Kineococcus endophyticus: one gene and its partner. The protein of the gene in region 1 interacts with the protein of each later gene in a pairwise test. Links are inferred from orthologs where the notes say so. Each region holds a gene or a part of one and is shown in the gene's direction. Other genes may lie near its edges.

What was found. The genes of interacting proteins can lie anywhere in the genome.
Region 2: the proteins of ftsZ (region 1) and rlmN interact in binary tests that used the Escherichia coli proteins (3 or more experiments, as listed by UniProt). The link is inferred for Kineococcus endophyticus from one-to-one orthologs.

Annotation. Positions count from the first base shown.
Region 1 is NZ_JBFNQN010000001.1:400,223-403,742, forward strand. Bases 440-3,305 are described here. They hold ftsZ (cell division protein FtsZ), read left to right. Parts: upstream 440-1,129; coding sequence 1,130-2,482; downstream 2,483-3,305. Other genes in these bases: AB1207_RS01900 (cell division protein FtsQ/DivIB), read left to right, coding at 440-788; pgeF (peptidoglycan editing factor PgeF), read left to right, coding at 2,501-3,238; AB1207_RS01915 (YggS family pyridoxal phosphate-dependent enzyme), read left to right, coding at 3,235-3,305. In the rest of the region: more of AB1207_RS01900, read left to right, coding at 1-439; more of AB1207_RS01915, read left to right, coding at 3,306-3,520. UniProt on the Escherichia coli protein: Essential cell division protein that forms a contractile ring structure (Z ring) at the future cell division site. The regulation of the ring assembly controls the timing and the location of cell division.
Region 2 is NZ_JBFNQN010000005.1:204,929-208,461, reverse strand. What follows is about bases 247-3,125. They hold rlmN (dual-specificity RNA methyltransferase RlmN), read left to right. Parts: upstream 247-1,021; coding sequence 1,022-2,230; downstream 2,231-3,125. Other genes in these bases: AB1207_RS08750 (TIGR03618 family F420-dependent PPOX class oxidoreductase), read right to left, coding at 2,836-3,125; AB1207_RS08755 (DivIVA domain-containing protein), read left to right, coding at 2,227-2,817; AB1207_RS08765 (phosphatidate cytidylyltransferase), read left to right, coding at 247-986. Also shown: frr (ribosome recycling factor), read left to right, coding at 1-111; more of AB1207_RS08765, read left to right, coding at 120-246; more of AB1207_RS08750, read right to left, coding at 3,126-3,237; AB1207_RS08745 (PucR family transcriptional regulator ligand-binding domain-containing protein), read right to left, coding at 3,262-3,533.

The DNA of each region.
Region 1 (3,520 bases):
CCACGCCCACGGCACGCCCCGCGGTCCCGCCCCTTCCACGTGCCGGGAGCGGTGCACGCGCCCGCGTCGCCGACCTCGCCGGGGCCCGCCGGGCCCGTCGCTGGCGCCCGGGCCGGCGGTCCGCCCTCGCCCTCGGGGCGGTCCTCCTCGTCCTCGTCGCGGCCGGGTGGGTGCTGCTCGCCTCGCCCTGGCTGCGGGTCGAGCAGGTCCGCACGACGGGGGTCGAGCGGACCGATCCCGCTGCGGTGCAGCGGATCCTCGCCGGTGTCGACGGGACGCCGCTCGCCCGGGTCGACGCCCGCTCGCTGTCGCGCCGTCTCGCCGCGCTGCCGCTGGTGCAGAGCGTGGACGTCTCCCGGTCCTGGCCGTCGACGCTCGTCGTCGCGGTGCACGAACGCCAGGCCGTCGCGGCCGTCCCGTCGACCGCCGGGGGAGTCGACCTCGTCGACGGGGACGGCAACGTGCTCGTGCACGCCGACGCCGCACCGGCGGGGGTGCCCACGCTCGACGTCGACGTCGCGAAGGCCGGGAGCGCCGCCCTGCAGGCCGCGATCGCGGTCAACGCCTCGCTCGGCGACCAGGTGCGCAGCGAGGTCGCGTCGATCTCCGCGACCGGCCCGGACGCCGTCACCCTGCGCCTGGCGAAGGGCCCCACGGTCGTGTGGGGTGACGCGTCGCGCCCCGAGCGCAAGGCCGAGGTGCTCCTGCGGATGCTCGCCGACCCCACGGTGGCCGCGGCGCGGTCCGTCGACGTCTCCGCCCCCGACGCCCCCGCCGTCACTCCCTGACCCGGCCGCTCCGTCGGCCAGTCCCCGCCACCAGGGGGGATCGTCGACGCAGCGCGCTCACCAGGTGAGCCGGCTGCGTCGACGATCCCACCGCGCGGCCCGGGCCGGCCCCGCAGGACGTCACGCACCGTCCGGGCAGGTCGACGGAACGTGGTAGTCGCCCTCCGATCCGCATCCGATCGACGTGTTGTCGCGACACGCCGCGCCATCGGTTGCCTTTGCCCCGTCCGGCTCCCTACGGTCACCACCCAGCAGAACGTGACATAACGTTGACCCTCTACTTGAGGGTCAGGGTTTCGCAGCACGGACAGACCAGGCGAAAGAGGCGAGAGGCAACCACCGTGGCAGCTCCGCAGAACTACCTAGCGGTCATCAAGGTCGTCGGCGTCGGCGGCGGTGGTGTGAACGCGGTCAACCGGATGATCGAGGTCGGCCTCAAGGGCGTCGAGTTCATCGCCGTCAACACCGACGCCCAGGCGCTCCTGATGTCGGACGCCGACGTCAAGCTCGACGTCGGCCGCGAACTCACCCGCGGGCTCGGCGCCGGCGCCGACCCCGAGGTCGGCCGCAAGGCGGCCGAGGACCACGCCGAGGAGATCGAGGAGGTGCTCAAGGGCGCCGACATGGTCTTCGTCACCGCCGGCGAGGGTGGCGGCACCGGCACCGGCGGCGCGCCCGTCGTGGCCCGCATCGCCCGCTCGCTCGGCGCCCTGACGATCGGTGTCGTGACGCGCCCGTTCGTCTTCGAGGGCCGCCGCCGCGCGAACTCCGCCGAGAGCGGCATCGCCGAGCTGCGCGACGAGGTCGACACCCTCATCGTCATCCCGAACGACCGGCTGCTGTCGATCTCGGACAAGACGGTCAGCATCCTCGACGCCTTCAAGTCGGCCGACCAGGTCCTGCTGTCCGGTGTCCAGGGCATCACCGACCTCATCACCACGCCGGGGCTGATCAACCTCGACTTCGCGGACGTGAAGTCGGTCATGCAGGGCGCCGGGTCCGCCCTCATGGGCATCGGGTCCGCGCGCGGGGACGACCGCGCCATCCACGCCGCCGAGGCGGCTGTGAACTCCCCGCTCCTCGAGGCCAGCATCGATGGCGCCCACGGCGTCCTGCTGTCCATCCAGGGCGGTTCCGACCTCGGCCTGTACGAGATCAACGAGGCCGCGCGCCTGGTCCAGGAGGCCGCGCACCCCGAGGCGAACATCATCTTCGGGACGGTCATCGACGACGCCCTCGGCGACGAGGTGCGCGTCACCGTCATCGCCGCGGGCTTCGACGCGGGCACCCCGAAGAGCCGTCGCGACGAGCGCGCGCTCGGCCAGGTCTCCGGCCGCCCGGTCCCGGCCAGCGCCGTGCCCCCGCGCACCACGCGCCCGGCGACCCCGGAGCCGACGTACGCCCCGCAGCCGCAGTACACGCAGCAGCAGCCTGCCCAGCAGCAGCCGGCGCCGAGCTACCAGGCCCCGGCGCCCACGCCGCAGTACACCCAGGCCCAGCCGACGGCCCCGGCCCAGCAGCAGCCGCAGCAGCAGCCGCAGTACGCCCAGCAGGCGCCCCAGGTCGTGCCGTCGCCGGACCCGGTCCAGGTGCCGCGCATCATCGAGCTGCCGCAGGACACCGCGGCCGCCCGTCGTCCGAGCCGGCCCCGGCCGGAGGAGGACGACCTGGACGTGCCCGACTTCCTCAAGTGAGTCGCACGGTCCGCTGAGGTGGCTACCGACGCACCCCTGAGCACCGTCCCGCTGCTGGACGCCGGTCTGCCGGCCGGCGTCCACGGCGGGTTCACCACCCGCGCGGGCGGCACCGGTCGGGCCCCCTTCGCGGGGCTGAACCTCGGCGACCACGTCGGGGACGACCCCGCCCGCGTCGCCGCGCACCGCGAGGCGTTGCGGCGCAGCGTCCGTGCGGACGTCCTCGTCGTGCCCCGCCAGGTGCACGGCGCGGACGTCGTCGAGGTCGTCAGCCCGCCGGCGACGGCCCCCGAGGCCGACGCCCTGTTCACCCGGGTCCCGGGCATCGCCGTGGCCGTGGTCGTGGCCGACTGCGTCCCGGTCCTGCTCGCCGACGCCGGAGGCGGTCTCGTGGGCGTCGCCCACGCCGGTCGTCCCGGTCTCGTCGCGGGCGTCGTGCCCGCCCTCGTCGCCGCGATGCGGTCGGCGGGTGCTCGCCACCTCCTCGCCGCCCTCGGCCCCTCCGTCTGCGGCGGCTGCTACGAGGTCCCGCAGGCCATGGCCGACGACGTCGCGGCGCAGGTCCCCGCCGCCCGCGCCCGGACGCGGTGGGGGACGGCGGCCGTCGACGTCGCCGCCGGGGTGCGGTCCCAGCTCGACGCCCTCGGCGTCCCCGCCCGCGACCTCGGCCGCTGCACCGTCGAGCACGACGACCTCTTCTCGTTCCGCCGCGACGGGAGCACCGGCCGGTCGGCCGGCGTCGTGGTGCTCGCGTGAACCGGACCGAGGAGCTGGCGGCCGGGCTGGCGCGCACCCGCGAGCGCACGGCCGCCGCGGCGCGGGCCGCCGGCCGTGACCCGGGCGACCTCACCCTCGTCGTCGTGACGAAGTTCTTCCCGGCCGACGACGTGCGCCGGCTGGCCGGCCTCGGCGTGGCGGACGCGGGGGAGAGCCGGGACCAGGAGGCGTCGTCCAAGGCGGCGGAGCTGGCCGACCTCGACCTGCGCTGGCACTTCGTCGGCCAGCTCCAGACCAACAAGGCGCGGTCGGTCGCGCGCT
Region 2 (3,533 bases), on another replicon or contig:
GAGGACGAGGTCGGGCGCGCGGAGAAGGAGCTGGAGTCGGTGACGAAGAAGCACGTCGACGCCGTCGACGAGCTCCTGAAGAACAAGGAAACCGAGCTGCTGGCCGTCTGAGCGTGCCGGTGACCAGCGAGACGACGTCCACCGCCCGCCCTCCGCGGCGGGCGGGGCGCAACCTCCCCGCCGCCATCGGCATGGGGGTGGCGATGGGTGGGGTGCTGGTCGCCAGCCTGTTCGTCCGCCGGGAGGCCTTCGGCGTCCTGGTCTGCGCCGCCGTCCTGTACGGGACGGTCGAGATGGTCCGCGCCTTCCGGGCGCGGCACCTGCGCATCCCCGTGCTGCCACCCGCGGTGGGCACCCTGGCGATGGTGCCGGGCGCCTACCTCGGCGGCGGGGAGACGCTCTTCGCGGCGTACGCCCTGACGGTGGCGGCGGTCGTCGTGTACCGCCTCGTCGACGACGGGGGTGACCACGGCTCACCCGTGCGCGTCCCGCCCGTGCGCGACGTCGCGGGCGGCATCTTCGTCGTCACCTACGGTCCGCTCCTCGCCGGCTTCGCGATGCTCATGCTCGCCGCGAGCGACGGCGCCTGGCGCGTCCTCGTCTTCGTCCTGCTCGTCGTCGCCAGCGACGTCGGCGGCTACGCGGCCGGTGTCCTCTTCGGCCGGCACCCCATGGCCCCCTCGGTCAGCCCCAAGAAGTCGTGGGAGGGCTCGGCCGGCTCGCTCGTCATCGGCATGGTCGCGGGGGCGGTCGCCCTGCCGCTGGCGCTCGGCGCGGCCTGGTGGCAGGGCGTCCTGCTGGGCGCCGTCACGGTCGTCGTGGCCATCGGCGGGGACCTGTCGGAGTCGATGCTCAAGCGCGACCTCGGCATCAAGGACATGGGAACCCTGCTGCCGGGGCACGGCGGCGTCATGGACCGGCTCGACTCGCTGCTGCCCGCGGCCCCCGTCGTGCACCTGCTCCTCCTGTGGTTCCTCGGGCCCTGACCCCCTCGACCTCAGGCGCCGTACCATGGGGAGTGATGTCCACTCCCACCCCCGTCTCCCCGGACCCAGCGACCGCGGGCCCTGGCCGGCCTCCGCGCGAGCCGCTCCCGCTGGCTCCCGCCGGCCCGGGCCAGCTCGTCATGTCCGCCCCGCGCCGCGGCAAGCCGCCGCGCCACTTCGCCGACCTCGAGCCCGCCGAGCGCGGCCCCGCGATGGTCGAGCTGGGGGAGAAGGCGTTCCGCGGCAAGCAGCTCGCCACGCACTGGTTCGAGCGCCTCGAGGACGACCCGGAGAAGATGACGGACCTGCCGGCCGCCAGCCGGTCCCGCATCGCGCACGCGCTGCTGCCGACGCTGCTGACGCCGATCCGCACGCTCACGGCCGATGCGGGCACCACGGTCAAGACGCTGTACCGGATGCACGACGGCGCGCTCGTCGAGTCGGTCCTCATGCGCTACAAGAACCGCGACACCCTCTGCATCTCCAGCCAGGCCGGCTGCGGCATGAACTGCCCGTTCTGCGCCACCGGCCAGGCCGGCCTGACGCGCAACCTGTCCACCGCCGAGATCGTCGAGCAGGTCACGGCCGCCTCGCGCGCCCTGGCCCGCGGAGAGGTCCCCGGCGGCGAGGGCCGCGTCGGCAACGTCGTCTTCATGGGGATGGGGGAGGCGCTGGCCAACTACAAGTCCGCCGTCGCCGCCGTCCGCCGGCTCACCCAGCCCGCCCCCGACGGCCTCGGCATCTCCGCACGCGGCATCACGATGTCGACCGTCGGGCTCGTGCCGGCCATCGACAAGTTCGCCGGCGAGGGCATCGCCGCGACGCTGGCCCTGAGCCTGCACGCCCCCGACGACGAGCTGCGCAACGACCTCGTCCCGATCAACCAGCGGTGGAACGTCGCGCAGGCCCTGGACGCGGCCCGCCGCTACTTCGAGGCGACGGGCCGGCGCGTGAGCATCGAGTACGCGCTCATCCGCGACATCAACGACCAGGCCTGGCGCGCGGACCGCCTCGGCAAGCTGCTGAACGCCCGCGGGCGCGGCTGGGTGCACGTCAACCCCATCCCGCTGAACCCGACCCCGGGCTCGAAGTGGACCGCGAGCGACCCGGCCGTGGAGAAGGCGTTCGTCGCGGCGCTGGAGGCGCGGGGCATCCCGACGACCGTCCGCGACACCCGCGGCAGCGAGATCGACGGCGCCTGCGGTCAGCTGGCCGCGATCGGCCCCGAGCAGCCGACCGCGTGACCAGCGACGCGGTGAGCAACGGCACGGTCCCGGTCGAGCAGCTCGTCCGGGAGCGCCCGGCCCGCGCCGCGGCGCTGCGACGGGGGTACAAGGTCGCCGACGTCGACCTCTTCCTCGACCACCTCGCGACGGCGCTGCCGGCGGGCCGGGTCGCCTCGGCCCAGGTGCGGGCCGTCGGGTTCGGGTCCCAGCTCGGCGGCTACGACGTGGGCGACACCGACGCGCGGCTCGCCGAGGTCGAGGACGCGCTGGCCCAGCGGGAACGGTCGCACGCGCTGGCCCAGGACGACCAGCGGTCCTGGACCGACCGCCGCTCCGCGCTCGGCCAGGCCGTCGCGGGCCGGCTCAAGGAGCGTCGCGGGGAGCGCTTCCCCCGCGCCCGGGGTCTGCGCCGCGGCTACCACCCGCGCGACGTCGACGACCTGTGCGAGCTGCTCGTGCAGCACTTCCGCGGGTCGCGCACCCTCACCGCCGACGACGTCCGGGACGCGCTCTTCCGACCGCGGCGCGGGGCGCGCGGGTACAGGGAGGCGCCTGTGGACGCCTTCCTCGACCGCGTCGTGGAGCTGATGGTCAGCTACCGCTGACCCTCACCCCGACGGCGCTCACTCCCACGGCGGGACGGACCCCAGGACGCGGTCGACGGTGAAGACCACGACGACGCGGGCCGGGTTCTCCCGCGGCGTCCGGTAGCGACCGGCGTAGCGCTCCTCGGCGTCGCGGACCGAGGCCGGGTCGTCGAGGACGCGGCCGGGCCCCTCCAGCGACAGCCAGCGCCGGCCGTCGACCTGGGAGACCACGCACCGCGACCCGCGGGCCGCGTGGACGGCCTTGCGCGAGGTGCCCGAGGTGATGACCCGGACCTCCCGCGTTCCCGGGTCGAAGGTGAACCCGACGGGCACGACGTGCGGCGAGCCGTCGGCCCGCAGCGTCGTGAGCGTCGCCAGGTGCCGTTCGGCGAGGAACTCCAGGGCGGAGGCGGGGAGGTCGGCGGGGTCCAGGGCCACGACGGGAGTCTGGCAGGCGGCCACTCACTCCGCGTGCGCGCGGGTCGTGACGAGCGCCAGCCACACCTCCGCCCGGTCCGTCGGGTCCTCCAGCGAGACCCCGAGCAGGCGCTCGGCCCGGGACAGCCGCTGCCGCAGCGTGTTGCGGTGCACGCCGAGGGCGTCCGCGGCCGGTTGGCGGGCGCCGTGGTGGGCCAGGAAGACCTCCACGGTCCGGCGCAGCTCGGCGTCGCTCAGCCCGGTCAGTCGGCCGGTCGCCCACGCCTCCAGGCCGGCCGGGTCCAGCTGGTCCGGCA